One region of the Pseudoalteromonas sp. APM04 genome, then DNA from elsewhere that is predicted to be linked to it. Evidence: predicted binding sites of a transcription regulator. Region 1 holds the regulator's gene; the other holds the start of a gene.

The links. The regulator FliA, encoded in region 1, starts transcription of late flagellar genes. The targets are predictions, from matches to a motif close to CTAAAGNTNNNNNNNNNNNNGCCGATA.
Region 2: a site for FliA is predicted at 3,463-3,489, ahead of MTP24_RS11200 (HAMP domain-containing methyl-accepting chemotaxis protein). Genes of this name have one in related genera too.

What each region holds. Positions count from the first base shown of each region.
Region 1 covers NZ_CP094441.1:947,511-954,829, forward strand. The annotation lists gene flhF (flagellar biosynthesis protein FlhF) at 1-966, shown strand, start outside; gene MTP24_RS04470 (MinD/ParA family protein) at 959-1,819, shown strand; gene MTP24_RS04475 (RNA polymerase sigma factor FliA) at 1,846-2,556, shown strand; gene cheY (chemotaxis response regulator CheY) at 2,596-2,979, shown strand; gene MTP24_RS04485 (protein phosphatase CheZ) at 2,998-3,765, shown strand; gene MTP24_RS04490 (chemotaxis protein CheA) at 3,781-6,024, shown strand; gene MTP24_RS04495 (chemotaxis response regulator protein-glutamate methylesterase) at 6,084-7,238, shown strand; gene MTP24_RS04500 (flagellar motor protein) at 7,231-7,319, shown strand, end outside.
Region 2 covers NZ_CP094441.1:2,419,056-2,426,374, reverse strand. The annotation lists gene folP (dihydropteroate synthase) at 1-557, shown strand, start outside; gene glmM (phosphoglucosamine mutase) at 554-1,903, shown strand; gene tpiA (triose-phosphate isomerase) at 1,975-2,724, shown strand; gene secG (preprotein translocase subunit SecG) at 2,726-3,079, shown strand; tRNA gene MTP24_RS11205 (tRNA-Leu) at 3,146-3,230, shown strand; gene MTP24_RS11200 (HAMP domain-containing methyl-accepting chemotaxis protein) at 3,522-5,147, shown strand; gene MTP24_RS11195 (phosphate ABC transporter substrate-binding protein) at 5,428-5,835, opposite strand; gene MTP24_RS11190 (porin) at 5,848-6,993, opposite strand.

The DNA.
Region 1 (7,319 bases):
ACACCTCGCGAAGAAACTAAGCATACTGAAAGTGAGCAAATTTCGTCAATGCGTGACGAAATGAATGCCATTCGTCAATTGTTAGAACATCAAGTGTCAGGGCTTATGCAACAAGACATGGCAAGACGCGATCCTACTCGTGCATGCATGATTGATCGTTTAGTCGGTATGGGAATAGATAAAGATGTTGCTGAGCAAATGGCGTGCTTTGTACCTGACGATGTATCTCGCCAGCAAGGTTGGAAAGCACTTTTAACAATGGTTGAAGATCAGATGCAGACAACCAACAACGAGATTTTACGTCAAGGCGGTGTATACGCCTTAGTCGGCCCAACGGGTGTTGGCAAAACAACAACCGTTGCTAAATTAGCTGCGCTTGGCGCACAAAAATACGGTGCAGACAAAGTCGCTTTAATCACAACAGACACATACAGAATTGGTGCTTATGAGCAACTCGCCACTTATGGCCGAATTATAGGTTGTGGTGTAAAGCAAGTTAAAGATGCTAATGAATTAGCTGAAGTTTTATATCATTTACGAAATAAACGACTAGTATTAATTGATACTGCGGGTATGAGCCAACGCGACTTGCGCTTAACAGAGCAACTTAATACGCTAATGCGTAATCAGCGTGTTGATATTCGCAGTTATTTAGTGCTCAGCGCAACATCGCAAATACATGTGTTGCAAGAAACCGTTAGGCACTTTAAAAAAGTGCAGTTAAGTGGTTGTATATTCACCAAATTAGACGAATCTTTAAGTTTAGGTGAGATTATTAGTATAGCGATTCAAAATCGCCTTCCAATAGGGTATCTTACTAACGGTCAACGAGTACCAGAAGATATTCGAGTTGCAAATGCTGAAAAACTAGTTAAAAAGGCTGAGCAACTCTATTTAAAAAGAGCAAAAGTACAACATTCAAGGCACCAAGCAGTGGCGCCAAGCACAGTAGGGATGTATGATTAACACAGTATTAGATCAAGCAAGTGGCCTGCGCAAAATGAGTCAAAACAATAACAACGGCGTAAAAGTTATCGCTGTCACTGGCGGTAAAGGTGGAGTAGGAAAAACAAATGTTTCTCTGAATACTGCAATTGCATTAGGCCAGCAAGGTAACAGAGTGTTGGTTCTTGATGCCGATTTAGGCTTAGCAAACTGTGACGTTATGCTAGGACTACGTGTTGAACGTAACTTATCACATGTTTTATCTGGTGAATGTGAACTTGATGAAATTTTAGTTGAAGGCCCCGCAGGTATAAAGATTGTACCCGCAACGTCAGGCTCTCAAAGTATGGTTGAATTATCGCCTTCAGAGCACGCGGGACTTATACGGGCTTTTAGTGAATTAAATACAGAATTTGATATTTTAATTGTCGATACAGCCGCAGGTATTTCAGACATGGTGCTGAGTTTTTCTCGCGCGGCACAAGACGTCATGGTTGTTGTATGCGACGAGCCCACATCGATTACAGATGCTTACGCGCTCATTAAAGTGTTGAGTCGCGAGCATGGTGTATACAAATTTAAAATTGTTGCAAATATGGTCCGTAGTATGCGTGAAGGGCAAGAGTTATTTGCTAAACTTTCCAAAGTGACCGATCGTTTTTTAGATGTATCAATGGACCTGGTCGCAACGGTTCCCTACGACGAAAATATGCGCAAAGCAACGCGTCGCCAAAAAGTTATTGTAGAGCTTTTTCCTAATTCGCCGGCGGCACTTGCTTTTCAAGCGTTAGCAACAAAAGCAGTTAAATGGCCAATACCTAATCAACCATCAGGTCATCTGGAGTTTTTCATAGAGAAACTAGTAAACGGCTAATTATGACAACATTGGTGAATAAAGTTATGGGATATCAATCAGCACAAAACTTAAATGTGATTGTTGAAAAACATGCATCACTTGTCAAAAAAGTGGCATGTCATCTTATAGCGCGTTTACCAGCCAGCGTGCAGCTGGACGATTTAATACAATCAGGAATGATAGGTCTGATTGAAGCATCTAAAAGTTTTGATGCAACCAAAGGGGCTAGCTTTGAAACTTTTGCGGGGATTCGTATTCGTGGGGCAATGCTTGACGAGATGCGACGTGGCGATTGGGCACCCCGTTCAGTACATCGTAAAAGCCGTTTGGTGGCCGAAACAATTGCTTTTTTAGAAAAAAGCTTAAACCGTGAGCCAACAGATATAGAAGTTGCTGAAAAACTTGAAATTTCGTTAAATGAGTACCATCATATCTTAAACGATGTAAATGCAAGTAAAGTACTCGGTATTGAAGACCTTGGTGTTGATGAAGATGCCATCAGTCCAGTGGGCCAAGATTTAGCGCTAGACAAACCGTTTAATAATGTTAAAAATGAGCGGTTTAACGAGTCTCTATTAGGTGCAATAAAATCTTTACCAGAACGTGATGCAATGGTGCTGTCTTTGTACTATAACGATGAAATGAATTTAAAAGAAATAGGGCATATACTCGATGTAAGTGAATCGCGTGTAAGTCAAATACATGGTCAGGCGATGATTAAGCTTAAAGCTAAAATCAATGACTGGATAAATTAGTAGTAAGTAAACAAGGTTAAGACCTCACTGGGGGATGTTTTGGATAAAAACATGAAAATTCTGGTTGTTGACGATTTTTCAACAATGAGACGTATTATTAAAAATCTGTTGCGTGACTTAGGTTTCACTAATGTTCAAGAAGCAGACGATGGGTCAACCGCTTTGCCAATGCTACAAAATCAAGTATTTGATTTTGTTGTTACCGATTGGAATATGCCAGGAATGCAGGGTATAGACCTACTAAGAGCAATACGTGCGGATGATAAGCTTAAACACATTCCAGTATTGATGGTAACGGCTGAAGCTAAAAAAGAACAAATTATAGCGGCAGCACAGGCAGGTGTTAATGGTTATATCGTTAAGCCATTTACTGCTGGAACACTCAAAACTAAATTAGAAAAAGTATTTGAACGTTTAGGCTAATGATAGGGGGAGAGGCTTATGTCAGCACTTGCTGCGCCTCAAATAACTTTAGAACAAGCTCGTCAGCTCGTTGTTTTTCTAGAAAACGGTGAGCAAGACAAAGCCAATCAGTTAATTTTAGATACCGCTTCTAAGGAGCAATCTGAAATATTTGCTGAGGTTGGAAAGTTAACCCGTCAATTGCATGAAGCTTTAAAAAGCTTTGAGCTAGACACTCGCTTATCTGACTTAACTACCGATGCTATTCCAGATGCAAAAAAACGGCTCAATTATGTTATAGAAATGACAGAAAATGCCGCGAATAAAACAATGGATGCTGTTGAGGCTAGCCTACCAATTGCTCAACAGTTGGCAGACGAAATATCTCATATCAAACCGACATGGGATCGCCTAATGAATCGAGAGATTGAGTTAGGGGAGTTTAAATCGTTATGCCACAGCATTGATAAGTTTATGAACAATTCTCATCATAAAACCGATGAGCTGCAAAGTTTGATGACTAATGTACTTATGGCACAAGACTATCAAGATTTAACCGGACAAGTTATTCGCCGAGTTATTGAGCTTGTTAGAGAAGTTGAAGAAAGCTTAATTCATCTTTTGACAGCCTTCGCTGATCAAAGCGAAAGTAAAGCCGAAAAAATAGAACAACAAAAAACAAATGAACCATTAGACGAACAAACTTTAGCAGGTCCAGAAGGCCCTATTATTGATAAAGAATCACGTAATGATGTTGTATCTGATCAAGATGAAGTCGATGATCTTTTATCAAGTTTGGGCTTCTAAGAGGAGAGTAACTGCATGTTTGAAGTCGATGAAGATATTTTACAAGACTTTCTTGTAGAGGCAGGAGAAATCCTAGAGCTTTTATCTGAACAGTTAGTTGAGCTGGAAAACAATCCAGAGGACACCGAATTACTCAATGCCATATTTAGAGGGTTTCACACTGTAAAAGGTGGTGCTGGGTTTTTAGCTATGACCGAGCTCGTTGACGCATGTCATGGCGCAGAGAATGTGTTCGACCTGCTTAGGCAAGGCGTACGAACGGTTAATTCGGAGTTGATGGACGTAATTTTACAAGCTCTCGATACGATTAACGAGATGTTTGCTACCATTCAAAATCGTGACAAACCAGAACCCGCTGATCCCGAACTTCTTGAAACCCTTCATAAACTAGGTTTACCTCCAACAGAAGAAGAGCTTGCTGGTGACTCACCAGTTGATTCAACTGAAGAACCTCAAGCCGAGGTTATTGATGCCCCAGTTGCCGAGGAAGCCTCAGGAACTGATGAAGAAGATCCGTTTGCATTTGACGAGCTATTTAGCGGTGGAACAGTTGAACAAAGCGATGATGAAACTCAGATTGACGAAATAACAGAAGATGAATTTGAAAACTTACTAGACGAATTACATGGAAAAGGTCAAAGCCCTGTAGCTGAAAGCGCGTCCAGTAGTAGTGATGTCAGTGGAGACATTACAGATGATGAGTTTGACAACTTACTTGATGAACTTCATGGCGTTGGAAGCTTTGGTGCTGTTGCGGCCAGTGAGCCTGTAAAAGAGCAAACAGCAAGTAATAATTCTGCAGAAAGCTCTGCAACGCCTTCAACACGTTCACCTGCAAGTGATTCTAGCGATGATGAAATTAGCGATGATGAGTTTGAAGCATTGCTTGACGAACTTCATGGATCAGGTGCCCCTAAATCAATAGAGAGCCCTGCAGCTTCAGAGCCGAAGCCCGCTGCTAAACCTGTGGCTAAGGTAAGTGAGCCTGTCAAAAAGCCTGAACCTGTAAAAGCCGCTGCGCCAAAACCAGTGCAAAAGCCTGCAGAAAAAGCAGCTCCAGCGCCTGCAGCTGTGAAAAAGCCAGCTCCTCCGCAAGCAGAAACAACAGTCCGAGTTGACACAAAACGCCTAGACCAAATAATGAATATGGTGGGTGAGCTTGTACTTGTTCGTAACAGATTGGTAAGTTTAGCCACTAACTCAGAAAGTGAAGCAATGGGCAAAGCCATTTCTAACTTAGATGTTGTGACGGCTGATATCCAAGGCGCAGTAATGCAAACGCGAATGCAGCCAATTAAAAAGGTATTTGGCCGCTTCCCTCGCGTTGTTCGTGACTTAGCACGAAGCTTAAATAAAGATATTAGTTTACAGCTTGTTGGTGAAGAAACTGATTTAGATAAAAACTTGGTTGAGGCACTTGCAGACCCGCTTGTTCACTTAGTTAGAAACTCAGTTGACCACGGAATAGAGATGCCAGCAGCTCGTGAAGCAGCAGGCAAACCTCGGACGGGTAATGTTACACTTTCAGCGTCTCAAGAGGGAGACCATATTTTGCTTACCATCAAAGATGATGGTGCGGGTATGGATGCTGAAAAGCTCAAAAAAATAGCAATCAGTAAAGGCGTTTTAGATCACGACCAGGCGAGCCGTTTATCGGATACCGAGGCGTACAATTTAATCTTTGCACCAGGATTTTCTACCAAAGAAGAGATCTCTGACATCTCAGGGCGTGGTGTGGGAATGGATGTTGTAAAAACTAAAATCACTCAACTTAATGGCTCAGTGAGTATTCAGTCAGAGCTAGGTGTTGGTACAATTTTAGAAATAAAAGTACCGTTAACACTTGCGATATTACCAACCTTGATGGTTGTAGTTGGCGAACAAACATTTGCATTACCATTAGCTGGTGTAAGTGAAATATTCCATTTAGATCTAACCAAAACAAATGTAGTTGATGGTCAACTAACTATTATTGTACGTAAGAAAGCGATACCGCTATTTTATCTTGAGCATTGGTTAGTTAAAGGAGCAGATCGCACTCAGCGCAAAGCGCAAGGTCATGTTGTTATTGTTCAAATAGGTACTCAGCAGGTTGGTTTTGTAGTTGATTCTTTAATAGGTCAAGAAGAAGTTGTAATTAAACCTCTTGATGCTCTTTTGCAGGGTACCCCAGGTATGGCAGGCGCAACTATTACATCAGATGGTGGAATTGCACTAATTTTAGATGTTCCAAATATGTTAAAACACTACGCTGGCTAAATCATAAAGTAGGTACACATAAGATGTGTGCCTACGTATAAATTTAATAAGAGAGCTAAATGGCCGTAAAAGTTTTAGTTGTTGATGATTCAAGCTTTTTTCGTCGTAGAGTAAGCGAAATCCTTGAACAAGACAGCGATATACAAGTTATAGGTTTTGCCATTAATGGCAGAGAGGCTGTAGAAAAAACGGCTCAGCTTCGTCCTGATATGATCACGATGGATGTAGAAATGCCTGTGCTTGATGGTATCAGTGCTGTTAAAGAGATAATGGCAAATAACCCCACGCCAATATTAATGTTTTCCTCTTTAACCCGTGCTGGCGCAACAGCAACACTTGATGCGCTTGATGCTGGAGCGATGGATTTTTTACCTAAAAAGTTTGAAGATATTGCACGTAATAATGAAGATGCGATAAAGCTCCTTCAAGCTAAAGTCAAAGAAATTGGTAATAAGCGTATTCCTAGAGCCTTTAAGCCAATAACACACCAGAAACCAGCGGCACGCTCTGTGCCTGATAAAATCAGTAATACTGCGTCTTCAATCAGGCAACCAGATAGAAGTTTTCAGCGTTCAACAACCGCATCGACATTAACAAAAACACAAAACAACGTACCAACTCGTGCAAGTGGCAAGCAATACAAGCTTGTGGCTATCGGTACATCTACTGGTGGTCCTGTTGCTTTACAAAATGTGCTTACGCAATTACCCGCTAATTTTCCGCATCCCATTTTACTTATCCAGCATATGCCTGCTGCTTTTACACCGGCATTTGCAGCTCGTTTAAATGGATTGTGCAAAATAAAAGTAAAAGAAGCACAGCAAGGTGATCGTCTTGATCCTGGAACTGCCTATTTGGCTCCTGGCGGGCAACAAATGATGGTTGAAGGTCGAGGTGGTTCTAAAACATTGCGCGTTTTTGAAGACAATAGCGAACGAATCACTTATAAACCCAGTGTTGACGTTACATTTGCAAGTATTGCAAAAGCTTATCAGGGAGATGTTTTAGCTATTATTTTAACCGGCATGGGGGCTGATGGTAGAGATGGCGCAAGAATGTTAAAACAAACTGGCGCCACTATTTGGGCACAAGATGAAAAAAGCTGTGTTGTTTATGGTATGCCACAAGCTGTTGCTAATGCGGGACTTTCAAGTGAGAGTTTAGCGCTTGACGATATTGCAACGCGGATAAAAAGCGAAACCGGTTGTGGATAAGCTTTCTGTACTTGGTTTAATTGTTGCACTAAGTGCTATAGCAATTGGCTATCATTTAGAAGGTGGTGTTATTGCCGCCCT
Region 2 (7,319 bases), 1.5 Mb from region 1:
TCGATACGAGTAAAGCTGAGGTGATGAGGCAAGCTATTTTAGCTGGTGCAGATATGGTAAATGATGTTCGCGCATTACAAGAGCCTGACGCACTGAATGTTGTTGCACAATTTGAAAACATCGCAATTTGCCTAATGCACATGCAGGGGCAGCCCCGAAGTATGCAAACATCTCCACAATATAATGATTTAATGGGCGATATTAATGAATTTTTTAAACGTCGCGTTAGTGCCTGTGAGGTAATGGGAATAAAAGCTCAGCAGCTTATTCTTGACCCAGGCTTTGGATTTGGAAAAACATTAAGCCATAATTACGAAATTTTAACCAAGTTTAATGACTTTAATAAATTAGGCTTGCCGTTATTAGCGGGGCTTTCTCGCAAGTCGATGATAGGTAACCTGTTAAACAGAGACACAAGCGAACGAATGGCCGGTAGTTTAGCTGGCGCACTTATTGCCGCACAAAATGGTGCAAAAATAATTCGTGTTCACGACGTAAAAGAAACTGCAGATGTACTTGGTGTTTACCAAGCGTGTATAAAAGGAATAATAGAATGAAACAAAGAAAGTATTTTGGCACAGATGGCGTACGTGGTTTAGTGGGAACAGCGCCAATCAACCCTGAATTTGCAATGAAGCTGGGTTGGGCTGCAGGACGTGTGCTATCAAAAGGTGGAACAAAAAAAGTTATTATTGGTAAAGACACGCGTATTTCTGGTTACATGCTTGAAACAGCCCTTGAAGCAGGCTTAATAGCCGCCGGTATTGATGTTGTTCTGCTTGGCCCAATGCCTACGCCGGCTGTTGCTTATTTAGCACAAACATTTAGGGCTGAAGCCGGTATTGTAATAAGCGCATCACATAATCCATATTACGACAACGGTATCAAATTTTTTAATGGTCAAGGTTTAAAACTTGATGATGCTGTAGAGCTCGAAATAGAGGCAATGCTTGATGAGCAAATGACCTGTGTGGCCTCAGATAAGTTAGGTAAAGCAACACGCTTGGCAAGTGCAGATGGACGTTATATTGAGTTTTGTAAGAGTCAGTTTCCACAAGGGCTGTCTTTAGAGGGATTAAAAGTGGTTGTAGATTGCGCTAACGGCGCAACATATCATATTGCCCCATCAGTCATGCGTGAGCTCGGCGCTGACGTAATTACGCATGCATGTGAGCCAAATGGTGTAAATATAAACCATGAATGCGGTGCAACTCATGTAGACACGTTAAAACGCAAAGTACTTGAACATAAAGCCGATGTAGGCATAGCTTATGATGGTGACGGCGACCGTGTAATGATGGTTGACCATAATGGCCGTGTATTTGATGGTGACGATTTAGTTTATATAATTGCTTGTCAGGCAGCGAACGATCATATTTTAGGTGGCGGTGTTGTTGGTACTGTTATGTCAAATATGGGTCTTGAAAATGCACTAAAAGCAAAAGGCATTGAGTTTGCTAGAAGCAAAGTTGGCGATCGCTATGTAATGGAATTACTTCAGCAAAAAGGCTGGAAAATTGGTGGAGAGAGTTCAGGCCATGTACTCAACCTAGACTTAATTTCAACGGGTGATGGTATTATATCAAGCTTGCAAGTGCTGGCTGCTATGGTTGCACAAAATAGAACGCTTCAAGATTTAGGCGCCGGGTTTACAAAATACCCAATGAAAATGATTAACGTGCGTTATACACCGGGTACCGATCCTACAACGGCGCCAAAAGTGCTTGCGGCTGTAGAAGAGGTAGAAAAAAGCTTAGGTAATAAAGGTCGCGTTTTACTTCGTAAATCAGGTACTGAACCTGTCGTTCGTGTTATGGTTGAAGCAGAGCAAGAAAAAATAGTATTAGACAGTGCACGTAAGATTGCAGAGATTGTCGAATCTATGAGCAAACAACCTGATTGATAACAATAACCTCTTGTAACTTCGGGCGATAAAAGTTAATATCTCGCCCGCTTTCTAATGTGGAGTGGAAAATGGCAATACGTAAGGCAATGGTCGCTGGCAATTGGAAAATGAATGGCTCAATAGAGCTAGTCAAAGATATGTCGGATGCTATAAATAGTATTAAATCACCAGAAATAGATGTTATTTTATTTCCTCCATTCCCACTTGTTTCAGCAATGATTGCAAGCGGTGTCATAACAGGTGCTCAAACTGTATCTGAAAACACGCCAGGCGCTTTTACTGGTGAAGTTGATGCACAACTACTGAAAGATCTTGGCGTAAATTATGCGCTAGTTGGCCATTCAGAACGTCGTAGTATTTATAACGAAGGCAGCGATGTTATTGCTGATAAATTTGCTAGAGCTCAATCGGCTGGTTTAATACCCGTTCTTTGTGTTGGCGAAAGTGAAGCAGAGCAAGAAAGTGGACAAACAGAACATGTAGTTGCTGCTCAAATAGATGCGGTAATTAAAAAATTAGGTGTAGCAGCGCTGAAAGATTCTGTGATAGCATACGAGCCCGTTTGGGCCATAGGCACAGGTAAGACTGCATCGCCAGAACAGGCACAAGCTGTTCACAAATTTATCCGTGACAAAATTGCGTCTTTAGACAGTAATTTAGCACAAGGGCTTACCATCTTATATGGTGGAAGCGTTAACGAAAAAAATAGCGAATTATTATTTGCACAACCAGATATTGACGGTGGCCTTATTGGAGGTGCTAGTCTAAAAGCAGCATCTTTTGTTGCTATCTGTAATAGTGCAAAAGGGACCGTATAAGATGTACGAAATTTTATTAGTAGTTTATTTAGTTGTAGCTTTAGCTTTAGTTGGTATGGTTTTAATCCAACAAGGTAAAGGTGCTGATATGGGGTCTTCATTTGGTGCAGGCGCTTCTGGAACTGTATTTGGTTCTTCAGGTGCTGGTAACTTTATGACAAAGACAACAACAAGCCTAGCTACAGTCTTTTTTGTGCTAAGTATAGTTTTAGGTAACTTAACAGCCGGTCAAATAAAACAGACTGATGAATGGGAAAACCTAGAAGCAGCGCCTGCACTAGAAACAGTAGTACCTGTTGAAGAAGATGTTCCTGTTACTTCTAACGAAGAAAGTAACTCAGACGTACCAAACTAATACAGTTTAACGTTCAGCTATTTGTTAACCTCAAACAAATAAAAAAAGCGAACAAAAATTTAAAATGCGGATGTGGTGGAATTGGTAGACACGCTACCTTGAGGGGGTAGTGCTTTAGGGCGTGGGGGTTCAAGTCCCCCCATCCGCACCAAATTTAAAACCAGTAGCAGTAATGTTACTGGTTTTTTTATTTCTAAAATTTGTTTTGATTGTTTTTTGCACTTAAAACGTTTGTGTTATAACAATAATTTAGATTTTTTGATGATCTTTTTAACAGAAAACACATCGCGTACCCAATAATGTTTATTTTTTTGTGTTAATTTTAGTTTTTGGCTTAATTAATGATTAAAATGAAAAAAAAACTAGAAATTTTACAAATTTAACTCACACTTATCAGTATTGAGCCGATAATATATTTAGATAACTCAAAAAGGTAAATAGTATGGCTTCAGGCTTCTCTTTTCAAAACCTAAGCATAACTAAAAAAATACATGCAATAACATGTATTGCAGTTGTTGCTTTTATAATTATGGTATTAATTAATTTTCTTGCCATAGATGATAATAGGGCTTCTTTAGATGAAATGGGGAATTCTTCATATAAAGTTGTAAAGTTAACATCAGCGAATGTAGGGCTGTTAGAAAAACTCGATGAGCTTTACACGCAAGCAGTGACATTTGGTGAACAAGACTTAATAACCAAAGCTGATGACACTTACAAAACAATTGAATCAAATATAAATCTAATTAAGCAGATAAGTAATGGCTACATTAGTAATGATGTAGTGAAAGAATTAGCCGACTACGAAAAAATCTCAGCAACCATTGCTAATGGAATGGTAAATGGCACTGCCGACTTTAGTAAAATCCAGCAGCAAGCCCAGTTAAAAACAAGTCTTTATGGTTCTGTTTTAGAGAGCTTTAAAGCAGCGCAACAAAAAGCTGATAATCGTTTTTTTGAATTAGTTGAAAGCACTAACACGCGTTCTGATAATGCACTTACTTTAATGCTTGCTGTGTCCATCGTGTCTTTATTGCTGCTTTTATTTATGGCTATATGGATAGCAAAGAATATTGGCTCTTCAGCAAGTGATGCAGCAAATAATTTAAGTTTATTAGCGAATGGTAAAGGGTCTTTGAGTACCCAGTTAACCGTGAATTCTAAAGATGAAATTGGCCAAGTTTCTATCAACTTTAATTCTTTTATTGCGCTGTTAAAAGAAACCGTACTTGAAGTAATTGCTGTATGTGAACCTCTAATGGAAAACTCTACCCGATTAGTACAAGGTATGGAGCAGGCAGAGCGTGCAACAACTAAACAAACAACAGATGCTGAAATTGTTAAGCAATCAATGGAAGAGATGAAGCAAAGTGTGGGTGATATTTCTCAATCTGCAGCAAATGCATCACACGCCGCTGAAACAGCAGAAAAAGAAGTAGAACAAAGCCGTACACAAGTACAAATGTCAGTAAATGCGTCTCGTACATTGAGTGATGAAATTAACCAAGCGGCAACAACAATTAATAAACTTGCGGACGACACAAAAAACGTATCGCAAATATTGAATGTAATTACTTCAATTGCTGATCAAACCAACTTACTTGCTCTAAACGCAGCTATTGAGGCAGCACGCGCTGGCGAACATGGTCGTGGGTTTGCGGTAGTAGCTGATGAAGTACGAGAGCTTGCATCACGTACCGCTCATTCTACAAATGAGATTAGAGAGTTGTTAGGAGCACTGACAACGGCTGCTAATGACTCGGTTACTGCCATGACTTCTGCTCGTGATATGGCTACAGATAATGCAACAGCGGCTGAAAAAACAGGTATATCAATAGAAAAAATAGCAGAGCAAATGTTAGAAATAAACGGTATGAACTCTCAGATTGCAGCAGCGACAGAAGAGCAAACATCGGTTGCAGCCATGGTTGTAGAAAATGTTTCTAATATGCATGTTTCTTTTGAAGATACCATGGATTCATTACTAGCTGTAAGAGATGTAGCTAAAAATCTACATTACTTATCAGATAACCTGCTAGATGCAACAGCCAAATTTAGAATTGAGTAATATACGTAAAATTTACACCAATAGAGCCTCCAAGTGGAGGCTTTTTTGTTTTGTAGGCTAGTAGGTATTACCGACCTGCAATAACAGAGCATTTTAAAGTGCAAGACTGGACGCTAACTGTACTATTTACATTGATGAATTGGATAACAAACTTTTACCTTGCTTATTAACGCGTTTCCCATATTTTTAACAGCTTAGTTAATTAAGCTAATTGATATAACTTTTTACAGGCACAAAAAAACCACCATTTGGTGGTTTTTTAATTTACCGATTTAAACGGTTAAAAGGTCGCAACTACTTTTACGTTGCCACTCACTTTTGCGCTATCTACATAGCCGATAGCATCAGCATTAGCTGCTACAAAATCTATGACAGCTTGATCTGAGCCTAACTTCTCTGGTGGTGTACCTTTACCTGTAAATACAAGTTTAGACCAGTAAGCATTAAGCTGACTGCCAGATTTACCTACAACTTTATCGTTAAACTCATCTGCTGCAGCGGTTCCATCTTGGTTTACTGGATTTACTTTAGTACCATCACCAAATGACTTGGCTTTACCAAGGTATATCTTTTTAATTGTATCTGCATCTAAAGCATTTGCGTTACCAGCGTTAACTATTACCGCAACTTCTGCAAAAGTATTAATTGAGCACAATGAAAGTGCACTAGCTAAAATTAATTTTTTCATTATTTGCTCCAATTAAAATACAAGGTCAACGCCAACAGCAACAACATCAGTTTCTGTATCAGTTACATCGTCTTCAAAGCGGCTAAAATCGATTTTAAACGCTGCAGAAGGGTGAAAGTCGTAACGCGCGCCGATAGTGTATACATTGCTTTGCGCTTGAACACCTGTCAAGGCACCGTTTATAGCTGCATTAAGGCTCGGTACTGCTGCGATAGGGTCAAAGCGAGATGCATCATGCTTATCGTCATTATCTTCATACGTAAAATGGACTATAACGTCATCCAAGCGGTAACCTACAGATGCATAATATTGTGTTTGCTCAGTCAAAATACTGTTTTCTACTTCAAATTGTGTATATTCAGCATCAAATAAGAAATTATCATAATCAATTGAGAAGCCAAAGCCGAAAAAGCTGCTGTCATCTTCGTTTATTGCAATATCGTCAGCTAACGTGTTTAAGCTGTTTGCGCGAAGTGCAGCTTCTAATCCATTTAATGCAGCGCCGCTGGGGTCTGTTCCGTCAAGTGCAAATGATGATTCAGCAATCAAATATGCAGCACGAACACTGAACCAGTCGTATGCAAGCGTCCAGTTAATGCCAGCAAAATCATTAAGCTCAGCTTGAGTTTTTTCAGTGATTGCGTCTATTTCACCATCAAAACTACCGTACATGACTTGTACTGTTGAATCCCAATCACCAAGTTGTGTATTGTGCAATAAGCTTAAACCTTCATAGGTAGAAAAAGGAATGCTATAAACAGATTGAGGCGGGCGTACCCAGCGGTAAGCGTAACCTACATCAATAAAATCTGAGTAACGGTAAAAAGGTACACGCATTTTACCCGCGCTAATTTGTAACTCGTCGCTTAATTCATAAGTTACGTAGGCCCATTCAAATTCTGCGTCGAAATCATTCTCACCACGAGCAACAATTTGAGCTGTTGCCGTTAGCTTTTCCATAAGGTCAGCTGATAGCTGTAATGCAAAGACGCTTTCGTTTTTAAATGAAATGTCATCATCATATCCATATAAGGTACTGTCGCTATCAAGGCTCTTTCCACCGACAATTGATGCAAAGCCATTAATTCGAACTTCGGCGCTAGCATAGTTTGTTGCTAAAGCCGCACATAATGCTACTGCTACAGATAGCTTTTTCATATGTATTTCCTATTAGTTAATTAGATGTTGATTCGAGCATATTATAGAAGTGAAATAGAGCTATATCTAATCAATTTAGCAAGTTAGTAGTAAAAATTAATTAAATTAATACTTTACTATTGGTTTTTGAAGAGGGATACCTGATATTTTTAATGCAGGTTTATGATTTTAAGTAAAAATATTAAGAAAAGTTGCAACCAATTTAATTTGATAACATATATTTGTAGAGTGAGGTTTTATGCAGTAATAGCGTAAAAAGTAAGTATTGCTGCAACGTGTTAACCTTTCCTTTATAGGAACATTTGCATTTTTACCAAAAAATAAAT